Regions from separate parts of the Streptomyces sp. NPDC048192 genome, predicted to be linked through region 4. Evidence: riboswitches for the same ligand, from Rfam matches in the RefSeq annotation. Region 4 holds a riboswitch; each other region holds the start of a gene.

Region 1 (4,838 bases), on a different contig from region 4:
TGCGCCGGGTGGCGAACCCGGACGCGCCCGACGCGGACGAACGCGAGCGGGACGAGGACAGCGAGGCCGCGATCCCGGCGGCGGGGCCGGAGGACACCGGCGCCGCCGCTCCTGTCCGCTTCCAGTCCACATGGGTGGCCGGGATCTCCTCCAGGAAGCGGGAGGGCGGGTTGTACGACGGCTGCCCCCAGGCGCTGCGCATCGCCGAGCGCGTGAGGTAGAGCCGCTCACGCGCGCGCGTGATGCCGACGTACGCCAGGCGGCGCTCCTCCTCCAGCTCCTTGGTCTGGCCGAGGGCGCGCATGTGCGGGAAGACGCCGTCCTCCATGCCGGTGAGGAAGACGACCGGGAACTCCAGGCCCTTGGCGGTGTGCAGGGTCATGAGGGTGATGACGCCCTCGCCCTCCTCGCCGTCCGGGATCTGGTCGGAGTCGGCGACCAGGGCGACCTGCTCCAGGAAGTCGGCGAGTGTGCCGGCCTCTCCCTCGCCGCGCTCCTGCTCGAACTCCAGGGCCACGGCCGCGAGTTCCTGGAGGTTCTCGATGCGGGTCTCGTCCTGCGGGTCGGTGGAGGCCTGCAACTCGGCGAGATAGCCGGTGCGTTCGAGGACGGCTTCCAGGACGGTCGCGGGACCGGCGCCGGACTCCACGATCGTGCGCAGGTCCTCCATGAGCGTGTTGAACCGCTTGACGGCGTTGGTGGAGCGCGCGGCCATGCCGTACGCCTCGTCCACGCGCTTGAGCGCCTGCGGGAAGCTGATCTTCTCGCGCTGGGCGAGGGCGTCGATCATCGCCTCGGCGCGCTCGCCGATGCCCCGCTTGGGCACGTTCAGGATGCGGCGCAGCGGCACCGAGTCCTCGGGGTTGGCGAGGACGCGCAGGTAGGCGAGGACGTCCCGGACCTCCTTGCGCTCGTAGAAGCGGACGCCGCCGACGACCTTGTAGGGCAGGCCGACACGGATGAAGACCTCTTCGAAGACACGGGACTGGGCGTTGGTCCGGTAGAAGACGGCGACGTCGCCGGCCTTGGCCTCGCCCGCGTCGACCAGGCGGTCTATCTCGTCGGCGACGAACTGCGCCTCGTCGTGCTCGTTGTCGGCGACATAGCCGGTGATGCGGGCGCCCTGGCCGGCGTTGGTCCACAGGTTCTTCGGGCGGCGGGACTCGTTGCGCTCGATGACCGCGTTGGCGGCGGACAGGATGGTCTGCGTGGAGCGGTAGTTCTGCTCCAGCAGGATCGTCGTCGCGTCCGGGTAGTCCTCCTCGAACTGGAGGATGTTGCGGATCGTCGCGCCGCGGAAGGCGTAGATCGACTGGTCCGCGTCACCGACGACGCACAGTTCGGCGGGCGGGATGTCGTACTCGCCGGGCGGGGTGGCCTCGTCGTGCTCGGCCGTGCCCACCAGTTCGCGGACGAGCGCGTACTGGGCGTGGTTGGTGTCCTGGTACTCGTCGACCAGGACGTGGCGGAATCGGCGGCGGTAGTGCTCGGCGACGTCCGGGAAGGCGCGCAGCAGGTTGACCGTCGTCATGATCAGGTCGTCGAAGTCGAGCGCGTTCGCCTCGCGCAGCCGCGACTGGTAGAGCGCGTAGGCCTGGGCGAGGGTCTTCTCGAAGCCGTCGGTGGCCTGGGCGGCGAAGTCCTCCTCGTCGATCAGCTCGTTCTTCAGGTTGCTGATCTTCGCGCTGAACGACTTCGGCGGGAAGCGCTTGGGGTCGAGGTCCAGGTCGCGGCAGACCAGGGCCATCAGGCGCTTGCTGTCGGCGGCGTCGTAGATGGAGAAGCTGGAGGTGAAACCGAGCTTCTTGCTCTCGCGGCGCAGGATGCGCACGCAGGCGCTGTGGAAGGTCATCACCCACATCGCGTTCGCGCGCGGGCCGACGAGCTGCTCGACGCGCTCCTTCATCTCGCCCGCGGCCTTGTTGGTGAAGGTGATCGCGAGGATCTGGCCCGGGTGCACGTGCCGCTCGGCGAGCAGGTAGGCGATGCGGTGGGTCAGCACGCGGGTCTTGCCGGAGCCGGCGCCGGCGACGATGAGCAGCGGGGAGCCGGCGTGGACGACGGCGGCGCGCTGGTTGTCGTTCAGCCCCTCCAGCAGGGCGGCCGAGTCGAGGGCGGGACGGGGGGCGCCGTCGCGGTAGTGGGTGTCCCGGTCCGGCGGCACGTCGAACTTCCCGCCGAACAGATCGTCCGGAAGCGGCTCCGGAGCGTGATCGTCCTCGGGCGGCGGCGGGGGTTCCTCCTCGTGCCCGCGAGGGGTCTGGAGGTCCGCCAGGAAGCTGTCGTCAAAGAGGCTGCTCATCGCTCTACGAGTCTAGGGCGCGCCACCGACAACCGGTCGCCGTCCCGGAAAGACGACCGTCACAGGCGGTACGGCAAGCCGCTCACGCTGCGGAATCACCCGATGACGGGGCGGTGATCCCGGTGGCAGATCACAAAAATGTATCGGACATATCACGCACCAACCTTCACACTAGTCACACGAGTTGGCTAGGTTGCCGTCAGGCCGCGTGCGCGGCCTCCGCCGAGTCCGGCGCGCCCCTCCGCGCGCGGAGCCGGGGACCCAACCGATCCCGGGGTGAATCGGCCGACTCCCGAGGGGACGACGCCGTAGGGCAACCCTTCCGAACCACCGCCCGAACCCGACAGCTAACCCGGTAGGCGGCCCATTGGAAGGAGTCGCCTCCCTTGGCGTCGCACCGCAAGCCGCGCCCCGGCGGAACCACTGGCGCGGGCCTTCGCACCCCCGCCCTCGCCACCGCAGCCCTCACCTCCATGGCCGTGTTCTCGCAGACCGCCGAGGCCGCCCCGGGAACCGATCACGCCAAGCCCAGCCTGGAGGAGGTCGAGAAGAAGGTCGACGACCTGTACCGCCAGGCGGAGTCGGCGACCGAGAAGTACAACGCGGCCAAGGAGCGTACCGGCAGACAGCGGGGACGCGTCGACGCCCTGCGCGACGAGCTCGCCCGGCGCACCGAGCGCCTCGACAAGGCCCGCGAGGAGCTGGGTTCCTTCGCGGCCGCCCAGTACCGCACCGGCGCCGCCGCTCCCGGCACGGCCACCTTCCTGCTCGCGAACAATCCGCAGGACTACTTCGACCAGAGCCAGCTGATGAACCGGCTGACCGCGCGGGAGAAGCGCGCGGTCGACGCCTACGTCGGCGAGCAGGCCGCGGCCATGAAGGACCGGCGGCAGGCCTCCGAGAGCCTGCGCACGCTGGACGCGTCACAGCAGGACCTGCGGGCCGCCAAGGCCGCCGTGCAGCGGAAACTGGCCTCCGCGCGCGAGTTGCTGTCCACGCTGACGGCCCAGGAGAAGGCGCGGCTGGCCGCCATCGAACGGGAGAAGCAGCAGGAGGCGGCCCGCAGGGCGGCGGAGCTGGCGAAGCAGCAGGCGGCCCGGCAGCAGGCCGACTCGTCCTCGTCCACGGCATCCGCCTCCGGCTCGGCGGGGTCCACGGAGTCCAGCTCGTACGACACGAAGGCCGAGAAGGCCGTCGCCTTCGCCCGTGCGCAGATCGGCAAGCCCTATGTGTGGGGCGCGACCGGCCCGGACTCCTACGACTGCTCGGGCCTCACCCAGGCCGCCTGGAAGGCCGCCGGCGTCACGCTTCCGCGCACCACGTACGACCAGGTCGACGCGGGCACCACCGTCTCGCTGGCCGACGCGCGGCCGGGTGACCTGATCTTCTTCTACGACGACATCAGCCACGTCGGCGTCTACATGGGCAACGGCATGATGATCCACGCCCCGAAGCCGGGCGCGTACGTCCGCGAGGAGTCCATCTACTACGGCGGCGAGTCGATCATCCACAGCGTGGTCCGCCCCGGCTGACCGGCAGGTCCGGTTCCGCCGGTCCGGTTCACGCCACGCGCGCGTGCGGGCCTTCACGTCCACGCGCGCGTGCGGGCGGTGCCGGCGTTTCCCTCGGCCGCGCACGCGTGCCCTTGCCGGGCAGAGGCCCGCCGCCTCCCTAGCATCGGCACATGCCCGGCATTTCAGGTCTGCGTGCGTGGTGGGCGGAACGGTCCCCCGCGGCCGGGTCCGCGGTGATGGCGACCGGCATCCTGTCGATCGGCCTGGGTCTGACCGGTGCCGGGACCCTGTCCCGGGCGGCGTTCGCGCTGGCCTGGGTCACCTGGGTCGCGCTGGCCGCCGCCTTCGTGCTGCGGCTGGTCGCCGAGCCGCGGCAGTGGATGGCCGAGGCGGAGAGTCCGGGCGCGCTCACCTCCGTCGCCGCGACCACGGTGCTCGGCACCCGGACGTCGGCCGCGGGCGCCAGGACCACCGCCGAGGCCCTGCTCGCCCTCGCCGCGCTGCTCTGCCCGGTGCTGCTGTTGCTGGTCGTACGGCGCTGGGGGCCGCGCATGCCGGGCTCGGTGTTCCTGTGCTGTGTGGCCACGCAGGGGCTCGCCGTACTGGCCGCGGACCTGGCCGCGGCCGAGCGCGCGGCCTGGCTGGCGCACACGGCGCTGGTGGTGTTCTGGCTGGGTCTGGTGCTCTACGGCGTCGCGCTGACCCGCTTCGACACACGGCAGGTGCTCCAGGGGGCGGGCGACCACTGGGTCGCGGGCGGGGCACTGGGGATCTCGGCGCTGGCCGGGGCGAGACTGCTCATGGCCGGGGACACGGGCCTGTACCTCTGGAACGCCGACGACCGCGACGTGCTGCGCACCGTGACGGTGATCCTGCTGGTGCTGGACGTGGCCTGGTACGCCGTGCTGGTGGCCGCCGAGGCGGTGCGGCCCCGGCGCGGCTATCACGTGCTGCGCTGGGCGACGGTGTTCCCGATGGGGATGACGGCGGTGGCCGTGCTGTCCGTGGCGAGCGCGGTCGGC
Region 2 (4,838 bases), on a different contig from region 4:
CTGCGGCCCGAGTCCCCGTTCGGCCGCGCCTGGTCGCTGTGGGCGCTCAGCTACTACCCGCACCCCTACCGCTATCTGCCCGAGCCCGCCCGGCACTTCCTGGTCCGCCGGGTTCTCGGCCCGCTCGGCGCCTGGTGGCTGCGCGAGCGCTTCGAGAGCGCCGTACAGGTGCAGGAGGTGGCGCGGGTCGTGGCCGCGGAGGCGTCGGACGGCAGGCCGGTCCTGACCGTCCGCACCCACGGCGGCCGCACCGAGCGGCTCACCGCCGACCACGTCATCGCCGCCACCGGCTACCGCGTCGACATCGCGGCGATGGACTTCCTCGGCCACGGACTGCGCACCCGGCTCGCGGTGAGCCGCGGCGCCCCCAGGCTCGGCGCCGGCTTCGTGTCGTCCGTCCCCGGCCTGTACTTCACCGGCCTGCCGGCGGCGTCGTCGTACGGCCCGGTGATGCGTTTCGTCTGCGGCACGGAGTTCGCCTCCCCGCGCCTGGCGAAACACCTCGCGGCGGCCCACGGCTGACACGGGCGCGGCACCCGGAACCGGACGCGTCACGCCACCGGCCCGCGTCCGGTTCCCGCGGGGGCCCGGTCATCGGGAAGCCGGCGGGCGGCACTTGGGGCCGATCAGCACGTAAGTGCGCAGGACGGCATGGTGAGTCGAGGAGGCGCGGTATCCGTATTCTCTGATCATGGCAGCCTCCCCCGCATATGCACTGATCGCCACCGACCTGGACGGGACGCTGCTGCGCGGCGACGACACCGTCTCCGACCGGTCGTTCGCCGCGCTCGCGCGGGTGGCGCGGGCCGGCGCCCGGCACCTGGTGGTCACGGGCCGCCCGGCCCCGCGGGTACGGCCCCTGCTCGCGCGCCTCGGCTGCACGGGGCTCGCGGTGTGCGGGCAGGGCGCACAGGTCTACGACGCCGGGAGCGGCCGGCTGCTGTGGTCGGTCCGGCTGGACCGGGAGCTCGCCGAGACGGCGCTCGGCAAGATCGAGGCCGAGGTGGGGCAGGTCTTCGCGGCCGTCGACCAGGACGGCGTGGAGGGGCTCACGCTCATCGAGCCCGGGTACCGGATGCCGCACCCGACCCTGCCGGCGGTGCGGGTCGGCCGGCGCGACGACCTGTGGTGCGCGCCGATCAGCAAGGTGCTGCTGCGCCACGCCGCCCTGTCGGACGACGAGTTGGCGGCGGTGGCGCGCGCGGTGGTGGGCTCGCTCGCCACGGTCACCATGTCGGGGCCGGGGACCGTGGAGCTGCAGCCGTCCGGGGTGACCAAGGCGACCGGTCTCGCGCTGGCCGCCGAGCGGCTCGGGATCGCTGCGGGGGAGGCGCTGGCGTTCGGCGACATGCCCAACGACATCCCGATGTTCGACTGGGCGGGGCGCGGGATCGCCATGGCCAACGCGCATCCCGAACTCAAGGCCGTGGCCGACGAGATCACCCTGTCGAACGAGGACGACGGCGTCGCCGTCGCCCTCGAACGGCTGTTTCCGGACCCCTGACCCTCGCGTGCCGGACCGGCCGGCCGGCACAACGGGACGCGGCCGTCCTGAGGAGGCCGGCACCGGTTGGGTGCGGCTCCCGTGCACGCGCGCGCACGCGCGTGGACGTGCGCACGCCCGCCGGATGCCCTGCGGCCGCCCGGCAGGCTCCCGTCCGTCAGGTGCGGGAAACGTGCCGGGCGGCCGGGGCCGGGGCGGCCCGCGGCACCGGCGGCGGCCGGGTCGCGGGACCGTTCAGGGGGCGGCCCATGGCTGTGGATTGGGAGGGGGCGTCAGTAGGCGCTGTTGACGTTGTCGATCGACCCGTAGCGCGCGGCTGCGTAGTTGCAGGCCGCGGTGATGTTGGCGACCGGGTCGTAGGGGCTGAAGGAGGTGCCGGCCACGTGGTACGCCTTGAACGTGGGGTCGATCACCTGGAGCAGACCCTTGGACGGGATGCCCGCGGCGGCGTTGGAGTCCCACAGGTTGACGGCGTTCGGGTTGCCGGAGGACTCCCGCATGACGTTGCGGTAAATCCCGTCGTAGGTGCCGGGGATGCCCTTCTGGGACATGATCGCGAGCGACTGGCGGATCCAGCCGTCCAGGTTGCCCTGGAACCCGCCGGGGGTGGCGGGGGTCGTGGTGCCGCTCGTGGTGGCCGCGGAGGCGCTGGTGGCGCCGATGAGCGGCAGGGCGAGTACGGCGGCGCCGGTGCCCACGGCGGCGAGGACGCGGGCGAGGCGGCTGTTGCGGGGTCGGCGGTGCCGAGCGGCTGCAGGCATGGGACGTTCCTCTCCTACGCCTGCGAGGTGAGCTGTCGGGTTCGGGCGGGGAGGTGCCCGGCCGTGCCCGGAAGAGACACGGCTTCACCCCTAGCCGTACCGGTGCGGTGCCGACCGGTCCGGCGACTTACCTGGGTCCCCCGCTCCTGCCGTACGAATGGTCCGTGGATGGGTGAGCGGGCGGCGGCAGGATTCGGCGTCCGCCCGACGGCCGGGAAGGTATGCGAGAGCACACGCCGGGAACAAGTATCTGCGTCACACAACGCCCCATTTGACCTTGGTCAATGCCATATGTGGCACTTGATCCTTTGCGGCCGCCAAGCCTCAACTGCCCTGCCGGGCAAGGCGAGAGAAGGGCGCGGCGGGTTCCTGCGGGAGAGACGGCGCGTGACCCAACTCACGTAATAACAAAGTATGTCAAATACGATATGGGGGATTTGCGTGCATCGGCTGAGCGGCGGAACCCGTGGCATGGTGCCCGTCGTTGTCGTGGTGATCGCGGTGGCCGCCGAGGGCGTGGGTGATCGCCGCGGCGTGGAGGAGGGTGCACGGGGTCGCTCCGTCCGCCTGTCGTTCGCGACAAAGCGGGTGGGTTCCTGTTAAGTCGATGAATGTCCGTTTTTACCACTTGATCGAAAACATACCGGTCATGATCCGATAGCACCCGGGCTGGACCGGTGGGCGCTATCGGTGATCGAACAGGGACCGGATACGCTGACTTGAGTGATGGCAGCGACCTATCGACAAACCGTGTAATCGCCAGCAGACACCAGCAGACAGGAGACCCCTCGTGACCGTCGTCGGGCCGTTCGGGCTGAGCGTGCGGGACCAGGCTCTCGAAGCCGATGTCCAGGCCGGATTGGCGGCTGTCGAGGAAGGCTTGCTCGAGGCCACCAAGAGCGAGGTCCCGTTCATCACGGAGGCCGCGCAGCACCTCGTACGGGCCGGCGGGAAGCGGTTCCGGCCGCTGCTCGTGATGCTCGCGGCCCAGTTCGGCGACCCCTACGCGCCGGGCGTCGTGCCGTCGGCCGTGGTCGTGGAGCTGACCCACCTGGCCACGCTGTACCACGACGACGTCATGGACGAGGCGGCCGTCCGGCGCGGCGTCGACAGCGCCAACACCCGCTGGGGCAACTCCGTCGCGGTCCTCACCGGCGACTTCCTCTTCGCCCGCGCCTCCCAGATCCTCGCCGACCTCGGCCCCGAGGCGGTCCGCGTGCAGGCCCTGGCGTTCGAACGGCTGGTCACCGGCCAGATCCTGGAGACCGCCGGCCCCTCCGACGGCCGCGACCCGGTCGAGCACTACCTGGACGTGCTCGCCGGCAAGACGGGCTCGCTGGTGGCCGTGTCCTGCCGGTTCGGCGCGATGATGTCGGGCGCCGACGAGACGGTGGTCGACGTGCTCACCCAGTACGGCGAGCGGCTCGGGGTCGCCTTCCAGCTCGCCGACGACGTCCTGGACATCGCCTCCGACTCGCACGAGTCCGGCAAGACCCCGGGCACCGACCTGCGCGAGGGCATCCCCACGCTGCCCGTGCTCCGGCTGCGCGAGCGCGCCGCCCGCCTGCGGCTGCCCGAGGACGTCGCCCTGTGCGAGCTGCTGGACTCCGACCTCAGCGACGACGCCCGGCACGCCGAGGCGCTGGCCGCGCTGCGCGCCCACCCGGCGCTGGAGCAGGCCCGCCGGGACACCGTCCGGTACGCGGAGGAGGCCCGCTCCGCGCTCGCCCCGCTGCGGGAGTGCGACGCCAAGGCGGCGCTGCTGGAGCTGTGCGACGCGGTCGTCCACCGCGCCGGCTGACCCGGACCGCCCACACCCCTCCGCCGACGCGCACCACGCAGGCCGTCGGCGGCCATGCACCCTCGTGTACGGCCGTGCCCCTCGTACGGCCACGCGCGCGTGCGTGCACGGCATCGCGTACGGCCCTCCCGCCCGTACGGCCCCCTCCGTTCCGGTGAGACCCCTACGGGTCGGCGGATCCGGGTGCCCTGCGTGTCATACCGCAGGAGTACGCGGAGTTGGCTCCGAGGTCTGACGCTTCCTCAAGGCCGATTTGGTGAGATGGAAACCACGGAAATCACCACTCCTCACCGATTCGGGTGAGAATGGCGGCTCAGGTGGACCAGCGTGAGGACAGCCGCCGCCGACGACGGAGGTAAGGCAGAGATGGCACCGTACGAATCCGACGACGCAGTGGACGCCGCACGAGTGGACGCCACGCGGGACGAGGAAGCGCACGCCGGCCGCCGCAAGGCCGCCCGCTACGCGGTCCCGGTCGCGGTGGTGGGCGTGGCTGCGGCCACGATCGGTCTGGTCCCGGCGCTCGCCGCCTCCGGTGACCCCGACCTGCCCAGGATCACCGCCCAGCAGCTCATCGAGAAGATCGCCAAGTCGGACGTCCAGCAGATGTCCGGGACCGTGCGGATCGACACCGACCTCGGACTGCCCGACCTCGGCGGCCTGGAGAACAGCCTGGCCTCCGGCGCCGCCAAGGGCTCCGGCGACGGCTCCTCCGCCGACCCGCAGTCCAAGCTCACCGAACTGGTCTCCGGCACGCACACCCTGCGCGTCG
Region 3 (4,838 bases), on a different contig from region 4:
GCCGCTCGGCGGTCTGCTGCTGGCGATGAGCATGCACGCCTTCTGGAACGGCTCCTCCACCTTCGGCGAGTTCGGGTTCTTCGCCGTCTACGGCGGATTCATGGTGCCCGTGTTCGCGCTGCTGACCTGGCTCGCGATCTTCACGCGGCAGCGGGAGCTGCGCACCGTGCGGGAGGAGCTGCCGGCGTATGTGCTGGCCGGGTGGCTGGGGCCGGCCGAGCCGTTCGCGCTCGGGTCGATGCGGGCGCGGCGCACGGCCCGGGACTACGCCCGGCACCACGGCGGCCGGCCGGCGGCGCAGGCCGTGGCCCGGTACGAGGCGTACGCCACCTCCCTCGCGTTCCTGCGGCACCGGGGGCGCCGCGGCAAGGCCGGGGCCGACTTCGTCGTACGGGAGCGGGAGCTGCTGGACGAGCTGTGGAAGCGGCGGGAGGCGGCCCGGCCGGCACTGGAGTACGCGGCCCGCGTGGCCCCGCAGCCGCGTCCGGTGCACACACCGCCGGCCCCCACGCCGTACTGGCCGGCCTACGGCGGTCCGGTGGCGCCCTACTCCGCCTACAACCCGTACCGGACGTAGCGGGCGGGCGCGGGGCCTCGGCCCCTCCCCCACTGCCGCGAGTGCTGAGCGCCGTCGCGGCGCGAACGGCGCTCAGCGGCGGTGAGGGATCAGGCGGACGCCTCCGTCAGCTGGGCCAGCTCCTTCTCCGTCAGCCGCAGGCCGACCACGCCGAGCAGGGCCGGGAGCTGCTCCACCGTGCGGGCCGAGGCGATCGGGGCGGTGACGGTGGGCTGGGCGGCGAGCCAGGCGAGGGCGACCGTGGCGACGGGGGCGTCGTGGGCGGCGGCGACCTCGTCCAGGGCCGCCAGCACCTTCTGGCCGCGCTCGGAGTCGGCGTACTCCCGGGCCCGGCCGGCGCGGGCGCTGTCGACCTTGGTGCCGGGGCGGTACTTGCCGGTCAGGAAGCCCGCGGCGAGGGAGAAGTACGGCACCGCGGCCAGGCCCTCCTCGGCGACCAGGTCCTGCAGCGGGCCCTCGTAGGTGTCGCGGGAGACCAGGTTGTAGTGGGGCTGGAGGGCGACGTACCGGGCCAGGCCTTCGCGGTCGGAGAAGTCCAGCGAGGCCTTCAGGCGCTCGGGGCTGATGTTGGAGGCGGCGATGTGCCGGACCTTGCCGGCCCGGACCAGCTCGTCGAGCGCGCCGATGATCTCCTCGACGGGGGTCTCGGGCTTGTCGAAGTGGGTGTAGTACAGGTCGATGTAGTCGGTGTCCAGGCGGCGCAGGGAGGCGTCGGCGGCGGCCTTGATGTTGGCGGCGGACAGCCCCTGGTACTCGGGGTGCTGGCTGACCTTGGTGGCGACGACGACGCGGTCGCGGTTGCCGCGGGACTTGATCCATTTGCCGAGGACCGTCTCGGACTCGCCGCCCTTGTGGCCCTCGATCCAGGCCGTGTAGGAGTCGGCGGTGTCGATGAAGTTGCCGCCGGCCTCCGCGTAGGCGTCGAGGACGGCGAAGGAGGTCGCCTCGTCCGCGGTCCAGCCGAAGACGTTGCCGCCCAGGCAGAGCGGGAAGACCTCGAGGCCGGAGGAACCGAGTGTGCGCAGAGAAGTCATGCTCCAAGTCAACGCCGGCGGCGGATGATCGCATTCCGCCGCCGGCGCGGGAATCCCGCGGAAAGAGCGGTGCGGCTCAGGGGTTGAGGCCCTTGTCGCGCAGCCAGGGCGCCGGGTCTATGGCGGTGGCCTGCCCGTTCGGGTGGACCTCCAGGTGCAGGTGCGGACCGGTGACGTTGCCGGTGGCGCCGACGCGGCCGATGACCTGGCCGGTGGAGACCTTCTGGCCGACGGAGACGTTGATCGAGGACTGGTGGCAGAACCACAGCTCGGTGCCGTCGTCCAGGGTCAGGACGGTGCGGTAGCCGTAGGCGCCGGCCCAGCCGGCCTCGGTGACCGTGCCGCTGTGGACGGCCTTGATGAGGGTGCCGGTGGGGGCGGCGAAGTCGAGACCGGTGTGGTAGCCGGACGACCACATCGCGCCGGGCTGCCCGAAGGTGCCGGTGATCGTGTACGACACGACCGGCAGCGTGTACTCCTTGGCCAGCTCCGCCAGCCGCTTGGCCTCGGCGGCCTTCTTGGCGTCGGCCTCCGCCTTGTCCTTGGCGGCGGCGGCCTTGGCGGCGGCCTCCTTCTCCGCCTTGGCGGCCGCGTCGGCGGTCTGCTTCTCGGCGGCGGCGAGCGCGGCGGCGGTGGCCTTGCTGTCGGCCTGGCCCCGCTGCTGCTCGGCCTGGGCCATGATCCGGTTGCGCAGCGCCTCGCCCGCGTTGCCGCTCTCGGCGCTGTCGGTGGTGGTGCCGACCTTGCTGAGCCCGGCGGCGGTGGCCTCGGGCGTGTGGGAGGAGCCGCCGAAGATGTGCTCGACGGAGTCCAGGTCCGGCAGGGAGATGGAGACCGGCGGCTTGCCGGTGTTGGCGCTGGCCATGCCGCCCGCGCCGACCGCGGCCATCACACCGACGCCGAGGACGGTGGAGCTGCGCGCGAAGCCGCCGCGCTGCTTGGCGACGCGGTGCCGGCCGCGGACCGGGGCGACGGAGTCCTCGGTGGGGTTCCACTCCTCCCAGGGGCCCTCCTCGGCGCGGTAGGCGCCGTAGCCGAAGGTCTCCGGCTCGGCCTGCTGGGGGATGAAGGGGGCTTCTGGGGCGGGCCGGTTGGACGCCACTCGGGCGTGCTCCTTTCCTTCCTCCGCCTACCGGGTTAGCTGACGGGTTCGGAGCAGGAAGGTCTCCTACGCGCGTATACCGGTCGTGGACTCTGCGAGTTCACGACGGCATCCGCGTGATTCACCCCAAGGTGGTGGTTCCCCGGTTCCCTCGCGGGATTCGGCGCGTGCGCACGGAGCCGCCTCTTGTGACGGCTGGGACGACCGCGCTGCGTTATCGAACGTTAATAGACCTGACAGTCACTTTCCAAGCCGTTCGGCTTGATCATTAAGGTTTCCGGCGGGGGACTTACCAGCCAAGAGTGCGGCAAAAACGGGCGAGTTGACCGGCGTACAGCAGCGTCGGCGTTTATGATGGCGTCTCAGATGTTATGCGCACGGCGCTCGCCCGCTCACTCTTGGTGAGGACCGGCCGGGAGCGGCGTCGGGCGGCCTTCGGACTGGTGTATGCTGGAGTCACAACGACGCGGGGTGGAGCAGCTCGGTAGCTCGCTGGGCTCATAACCCAGAGGTCGCAGGTTCAAATCCTGTCCCCGCTACTGAAGGCCCAGGGCCCGGAAACCAGCTGGTTTCCGGGCCCTGGGTGTTTACCCCAGCAGGTGGGCGTTCGGCGTCTTGGCGAGGTCCTCCAGCTCCGGCAGGACGACCACCTGCGCGCCCCCGGCGGCCAGGACCCCGGTCCCGTCGGCCCCCGGCACGAAGGTGTCCGGCTCCCGCCACGCCGTGACCACCCGCCGTACTCCCGCGCGAAGGATCAGCTCGGCGCAGGGCTCGGGCCGCGAGGCGCGCCGGGCGCAGGGCTCCAGGCTGCTGTAGACCGTGGCGCCGGCCAGGCGCGGGTCGGCCGGATCGATCTTCGCCAGCGCGGCCTCCTCGGCGTGGACCACCGCGTCGCCGCCCTCCCGCGAATGGCCGCGGGCCAGCTCCGTGCCGTCGGCGCCGACCACCACCGCGCCGACGCTGAACGCCGTCTTCGAGGGCGGGCACAGTGCGGCCAGCTCGCAGGCGGTACGCAGCCAGTGCCGGTCGGCGGCGGTGGGCAGCGGGCCGCTGCCGGGGGCCGTCGGCTCGTACCGCATGAGGACCACGTCCTCGATACGGCGGGTCTCGGTGAGCCGCAGCCGGCCGGCCTGGTAGCCGCCCGGCCCGAAGAGGCGGGGCGCGGCCGGGTCGCCGACGAACAGCGGCGCGAGGACCAGCTGCAGCTCGTCGGCGAGGCCCTGGCGCAGCAGCTGGGTGTGGACCGTGCCACCGCCCTCGACCATCAGCCGCCGCACCCCGCGCACGTCGTGCAGATGCGACAGCAGCGCCCGCCAGTCGAGGCCGGGGCCGAGCGGGACGACGTCGGCCACGCCGCCGACCCGGCCGACGGCCCGCTCGGCCCCCTCGTCGGTGGTGTAGACGAGCTTGTCGCCGCCGGTGTGCCAGAACCGCGCGCCGGGGTCGAGGTCGCCGGTGGCGGTGACGGTCACCTTCAGCGGATACTCCGGCCGGCCCGCCCGGAGCCGGGCCGCGCGCCGCTCGGCGGAGTTGACCAGCAGCCTCGGGTTGTCGGCGCGGATCGTGCCGGCGCCGACGAGGATGGCGTCGACGGAGGCCCGCACCGCGTCGACCCGGTCGAAGTCGGCCGGGCTGGACAGCAGCAGCCGGTCGGGACCGGTGTCGTCCAGGTAGCCGTCGAGGGAGACGGCGGCGGACAGCAGCACGTACGGGTACGACATCGGCGCGGTCTCCCTGGGGGCGGCGTGCTTGGTTCAAGTTTGAAACAAACTTACACTGGCGGCATGACGACCCGCTGGCTCAGCCCCGAGGAGCAGCGCGCCTGGCGCGCGTACCTGGCCGCGACGCACCTCCTGGAGGACGCGATCGACCGACAGCTCCAGCAGGACGCCGGCATGCCCCACCTGTTCTACTCCGTGCTGGCCAACCTCTCCGACGCGCCCGACCGGCGGCTGCGCATGACCGACCTCGCCGAGACGCTGAAGATCACGCGCAGCAGGCTGACCTACGCGGTGAGCCGGCTCGAGCGGGACGGGCTGGTGCGCCGGGAGGACTGCCGCTGGGACAAGCGCAGCAGCATCGCCGTCCTGACGGACGAGGGCATGGCCGTACTGGAACGTACGGC
Region 4 (4,838 bases):
GCACGCTGGGACACGTACTGCCGCATCGGGTAGGCGAGCGCGACGACCAGCGAGCACAGCACCAGCGCGAGCAGCGCGGCGCGGCCGGTGAGCCGGGAGCGGCGGGCCTGCCGCCTGCTCTGCGAGCGGTAGACCCGGGCCGCCGTCTGCTCACCGAGCAGCCGCAGCCTGGTCGCGGTGGAGAAACGGTCCCGGTCCCTGGCGGCCATCTGGCTCCTCCGCTCCCCTTCGTCGGTGTGGCCTCACACGTGCGTACGTCCCCGGACACGGTACGGGACCGAGTCCGGGGACGTACGGACGACTGGCTAAGCCTTACCCCAGGTTGGGTCAGCTCGTGGCTCAGCCCTTGCTGTGCTTACTGGTTCGCAGAGCGAAACCGCGGGAACGCGCTGCGGCCGGCGTACACCGCGGCGTCGTCGAGGATCTCCTCGATGCGCAGCAGCTGGTTGTACTTGGCGACGCGCTCGGAGCGGGCCGGGGCGCCGGTCTTGATCTGGCCGCAGTTGGTGGCGACGGCGAGGTCGGCGATGGTGACGTCCTCGGTCTCGCCGGAGCGGTGGGACATCATGCACTTGTAGCCGTTGCGCTGGGCCAGCTCGACGGCGTCCAGGGTCTCGGTCAGCGAGCCGATCTGGTTCACCTTGACCAGCAGGGCGTTGGCGGCGCCCTCCTCGATGCCGCGGGCGAGGCGCTCGGGGTTGGTGACGAACAGGTCGTCGCCGACGAGCTGGACCTTGTCGCCGAGCTGGGCGGTGATGGTCTTCCAGCCCTCCCAGTCGTCCTCGAACAGCGGGTCCTCGATGGAGACCAGCGGGTAGGCCTCGACCAGCTCCGCGTAGTACTCGGTCATCTCGGCGGCCGAGCGGTTCTTGCCCTCGAAGACGTAGGAGCCGTCCTTGTAGAACTCGGACGCGGCCACGTCCAGGGCGAGCGCGATCTGCTCGCCGGGGGTGTAGCCGGCCTCCTTGACGGCCTCCAGGATGAGGTCCAGGGCCTCGCGGTTGGAGCCGAGGTTCGGGGCGAAGCCGCCCTCGTCGCCGAGACCGGTGGCCAGGCCCTTGTTCTTCAGGACCTTCTTCAGCGTGTGGTAGACCTCGGCGCCCCAGCGCAGGGCCTCGGAGAAGGACTCCGCGCCGATCGGGGCGATCATGAACTCCTGGATGTCCACGTTGGAGTCCGCGTGCGAGCCGCCGTTGAGGATGTTCATCATCGGCACCGGCAGCAGGTGCGCGTTGGGGCCGCCCAGGTAGCGGAAGAGGGGGAGGTCGGACGCCTCGGAGGCGGCGTGGGCGACGGCGAGGGAGACGCCGAGGATGGCGTTGGCGCCGAGGGAGCCCTTGTTGTCGGTGGCGTCCAGGTCGAACATGGCCTGGTCGATCAGGCGCTGCTCGGTGGCGTCGTAGCCGACCAGCTCCGGGCCGATCTGCTCGATGACGGCGAGGACGGCCTTCTCGACGCCCTTGCCCTGGTAGCGGTTGGGGTCACCGTCGCGCAGCTCGATGGCCTCGAAGGCGCCCGTCGAGGCGCCGGACGGGACGGCGGCACGACCCGTGCTGCCGTCGTCGAGGCCGACCTCGACCTCGACCGTGGGGTTGCCTCGGGAGTCCAGGATTTCCCGGGCTACGACGACGTCGATGGACGGCACGAGCATCTCCTTCTTGGGATGTGACGCTGGAAGTGCGGGGCGTGTGCCTTGCGGCCGCGCCGTGCGACTAGAGCCTAACCGTCCCCGGGGCGCCGGCCACCGACCGACCGTCCCGTGGACGGGAGGGACACGCAGACGGTACCCATTGTTCACCGCCGGAACAAAGGGGGGTGCGGGGGAACGGCAGAAGACGGCCGGGCAAAGAAAAGCCCCGCCCCGGCGCGTACGGGGGAACGCGCGCCGGGGCGGGGAGCCCGTGGGGACGGGGGGTGGCCCTCACGAGGCCTCCAGTGTGGGGGCGGCGGCTGTGAGGACGCTGTGGGCCGGCCCGGAGCCGGGCGTCAGCCCCCGGCCGTCACTTGAGGTGCAGCTGCTGACCCGGGTAGATGAGGTCGGCGTTCTTGACGATGTCCTTGTTCAGCTGGAACAGCTTCTGCCAGCCGCCCTGCACGCCGTGCTTGACGGCGATGGAGCTGAGGGTGTCGCCCTTGACCACCTTGTACTCGCCGTCGCCCTTCTTGACCTTCGCACCGGTCGGGGTGGTGACGGTCTTGCTCGCCGACGGGGCCGTGCGCGTGGTGGAGCGGGTGGCGGCCTGCTGGTCGGTGGAGCGGGTGGCGGTGCCGCTCGACGACGACTTCGTGGAGGCGGCGGGAGCGGAGCCGTTGTACGGCGTGCTGCTCAGGCCGGTGCCGCAGACCGGCCAGGCGCCCTTGCCCTGGCCCGCGAGGACCTTCTCGGCGACGGCTATCTGCTGGGCCTTGCCGGCCAGGTCGGCACGCGGGGCGTAGGCGGTGCCGCCGTAGGCGGCCCAGGTGGAGTTGGTGAACTGCAGGCCGCCGTAGAAGCCGTTGCCCGTGTTGATGGACCAGTTGCCGCCGGACTCGCACTGGGCGACGGCGTCCCACTGGGAGGCGGTGGCGGCGGAGGCGTTGCCCGCGGCCATCAGCGGGGCGGCGACGGCGGCGCCGGTGACACCGGCGAGCGCGACGGCACGGACGGCCTTGGACGGGCGGCGGTGCTTGCCCTTGACGGAAAACAGCATGGATCGATCCCCTCACCGACGCCTGCGAGGTGAGCTGTCGGGTTCGGGCCGGTTGAGTTGCCCGGCCGCACTCCCGCTTGCGCGAGGTGCGGCTTCACCCCTAGCCGGCCGAGCAGCAACTGCTGGGCGCGGCACTTACCTTGGGTCCCCCGCTCCTGCCTACGGCGCTTGACGCGACGACTGTTCCCGGGCAACCGCTGGCAGGATTCGGCGTTGCGACTGCCGGGGCTCGTGGTGACGAGCGGTCCTGACCGTAGACAGGCCGTCGGCCGAATTTCAAAGACGATCAGGGCTTCTGAGACTCATCCCACACTTTCTCCAAACCGGACATTGTGTGATCAAGTGGGGCGTCAACTGGCCCTGACCGGCGCCGTCTTATCCGTCGACTTTCAGGGTCTGACCGGCGGCGATGTGGTCCGGGTCGGCGCCGATGACCTTCTTGTTGCTCTCGTAGAGCGCGTGCCAGCCGCCGTCGACGCCGAGCGAGTCGGCGATGGAGGCGAGGGAGTCGCCCTCGCGGACGGTGTACGTGTCCGGTCCGCGGCCGGCGTGACGGCCGGACTCCGCGGACTCCTGACCGTTTGTCACGCTTTCGTCCGCGCTTGCGCCGCGGTGACGTCCGCCACTGCTGAGCGCTCCAGTGTCGACCAGGCTCCAAGAACCGGCGCTCTGCTGGTAATTGTCCGACTTGTCGGCACCCGGCGTCGCCGCGGAGGAACCGGCGCTCCCCTGTGAACGTCCGGCGTCCCGCGTGCCGGACTCATGAGATTTGTCCGACTTGGGGGTGCTGGTTCCGGTGGGGCCGGCCGTGTCCGGGGTGCCGGTGGCGTCGCCGCCGGCGCCCGGAGCGGGCGTGCCGCTCGCGTCCGGGGCGGGGCTGGAGGTGCCGGAGCCGGAGGAGTCCGAGCCGGACGTCTGGTCGGAACCGGAGCCCTGGGAGGACGAATCCGGCAGACCGGACGAGCCGGAGCCGTCGGCCGAGCCGGAGGCGCCGTCCGCACCGCCGCTGCCGCCGGAGCCGCCGACGCCGGTGTCGACGTCGAGCGAGCCGGAGTGGGAGGTCAGCCCGGCGGTCAGCGCGCACATGGCCCACGGCGCGGTGCCCCTGTCGGCGAGGATCTTCTCGGCGACGGCGATCTGCTGGTTGCGGCTGGCCTGGTCGGCGCTCTCCGCGAACTGCGTGCCGCCGTACTTGTCCCAGTCCTCCTGCGAGATCTGCAGGCCGCCGTAGTAGCCGTTCCCGGTGTCCGCGCTCCAGGATCCGCCGCTCTCGCACTCGGCGACCCGGTCCCAGGTGGTGCCGTCGGCGGCGTGGGCGCTCGCGGCGCCGAGGAGCGGGATGGCGATGGCCGAGCCGGTCACTCCGGCCGCGACGAGGAGGGCCGGAGCCTGACGGGGGCGACGGTGACGACCGTTCCCGGAGAGCATGCGGAAGCCTTTCGTGCGACTGCAGAACCGGCGCGGCGGACGGTGCCCTCGCCACGCTGATGGGTGAACGTATCGTCAGACGATCACTTGTCACAAGTTCATGCCGCGCAGATCACGTGAAGATCACATAGTTGAACGCCCGTCACTTTTTTCTCCACGGAGCGTCGTCAGGCGGTGGGCGTGAACTCCACGGGCAGCGTGCGCAGTCCCCGCATGATGAGCCCGCCGCGCCAGCGCAGATCGGCGGGATCGGCGGCGAGCCGCAGGTCGGGCAGCCGGGTGAGCAGGGTGGCGAGTGCGGTCTGGCCCTCCAGCCGGGCGAGCGGCGCGCCGAGGCAGTAGTGGATGCCGTGGCCGTAGCCGAGGTGCTGGTTGTCGCGGCGGGCGAGGTCCAGCACGTCCGGGCCGGCGAACCGCTCCGGGTCCCGGTCCGCCGCCGCGAGCACCACCAGCACCGGGTCGCCCGGCGCGATGTCCTGTCCGCCGATGGTGAGCGGCTCGGTGGCGAACCGCCAGGTGGCCAGCTCCACCGGGCCGTCGTAGCGCAGCAGTTCCTCGACGCCGGTCTCCAGCAGGTCCCTCTCCCCGTGGGCCAGGGACGCCTGGAGCCGCTCGCGCTGCCCGGGGTGGGTGAGCAGGGCGTAGGTGCCGTTGCCGATCAGGTTCACGGTGGTCTCGAAACCGGCGAACAGCAGGATGAAGGCCATCGCCGCGGCCTCG

The links. A riboswitch is a leader RNA that binds a small molecule or an ion and turns the genes downstream of it on or off. The one in region 4 is predicted to bind cyclic di-AMP.
Region 1: it holds a riboswitch for cyclic di-AMP, as region 4 does, so the genes downstream of both, ACGFZN_RS28755 (NlpC/P60 family protein) here and ACGFZN_RS11270 (transglycosylase family protein) in region 4, are expected to answer to the same signal.
Region 2: it holds a riboswitch for cyclic di-AMP, as region 4 does, so the genes downstream of both, ACGFZN_RS33590 (transglycosylase SLT domain-containing protein) here and ACGFZN_RS11270 (transglycosylase family protein) in region 4, are expected to answer to the same signal.
Region 3: it holds a riboswitch for cyclic di-AMP, as region 4 does, so the genes downstream of both, ACGFZN_RS10740 (M23 family metallopeptidase) here and ACGFZN_RS11270 (transglycosylase family protein) in region 4, are expected to answer to the same signal.

Annotation. Positions count from the first base shown of each region.
Region 1 covers NZ_JBIDAL010000014.1:162,837-167,674, reverse strand. The annotation lists gene pcrA (DNA helicase PcrA) at 1-2,302, opposite strand, end outside; cyclic di-AMP (ydaO/yuaA leader) riboswitch at 2,527-2,681, shown strand; gene ACGFZN_RS28755 (NlpC/P60 family protein) at 2,689-3,834, shown strand; gene ACGFZN_RS28750 (tellurite resistance/C4-dicarboxylate transporter family protein) at 3,987-4,838, shown strand, end outside.
Region 2 covers NZ_JBIDAL010000019.1:146,004-150,841, forward strand. The annotation lists gene ACGFZN_RS33580 (FAD-dependent oxidoreductase) at 1-522, shown strand, start outside; gene ACGFZN_RS33585 (HAD family hydrolase) at 692-1,504, shown strand; gene ACGFZN_RS33590 (transglycosylase SLT domain-containing protein) at 1,777-2,265, opposite strand; cyclic di-AMP (ydaO/yuaA leader) riboswitch at 2,268-2,474, opposite strand; gene ACGFZN_RS33595 (polyprenyl synthetase family protein) at 3,056-4,066, shown strand; gene ACGFZN_RS33600 (outer membrane lipoprotein carrier protein LolA) at 4,433-4,838, shown strand, end outside.
Region 3 covers NZ_JBIDAL010000004.1:533,656-538,493, reverse strand. The annotation lists gene ACGFZN_RS10750 (PrsW family intramembrane metalloprotease) at 1-577, shown strand, start outside; gene ACGFZN_RS10745 (aldo/keto reductase) at 667-1,611, opposite strand; gene ACGFZN_RS10740 (M23 family metallopeptidase) at 1,688-2,713, opposite strand; cyclic di-AMP (ydaO/yuaA leader) riboswitch at 2,721-2,889, opposite strand; tRNA gene ACGFZN_RS10735 (tRNA-Met) at 3,179-3,252, shown strand; gene ACGFZN_RS10730 (dihydrofolate reductase family protein) at 3,301-4,434, opposite strand; gene ACGFZN_RS10725 (MarR family winged helix-turn-helix transcriptional regulator) at 4,498-4,838, shown strand, end outside.
Region 4 covers NZ_JBIDAL010000005.1:99,160-103,997, forward strand. The annotation lists gene ACGFZN_RS11260 (septum formation initiator family protein) at 1-209, opposite strand, end outside; gene eno (phosphopyruvate hydratase) at 356-1,645, opposite strand; gene ACGFZN_RS11270 (transglycosylase family protein) at 2,001-2,690, opposite strand; cyclic di-AMP (ydaO/yuaA leader) riboswitch at 2,695-2,867, opposite strand; gene ACGFZN_RS11275 (transglycosylase family protein) at 3,066-4,118, opposite strand; gene ACGFZN_RS11280 (cytochrome P450) at 4,286-4,838, opposite strand, start outside.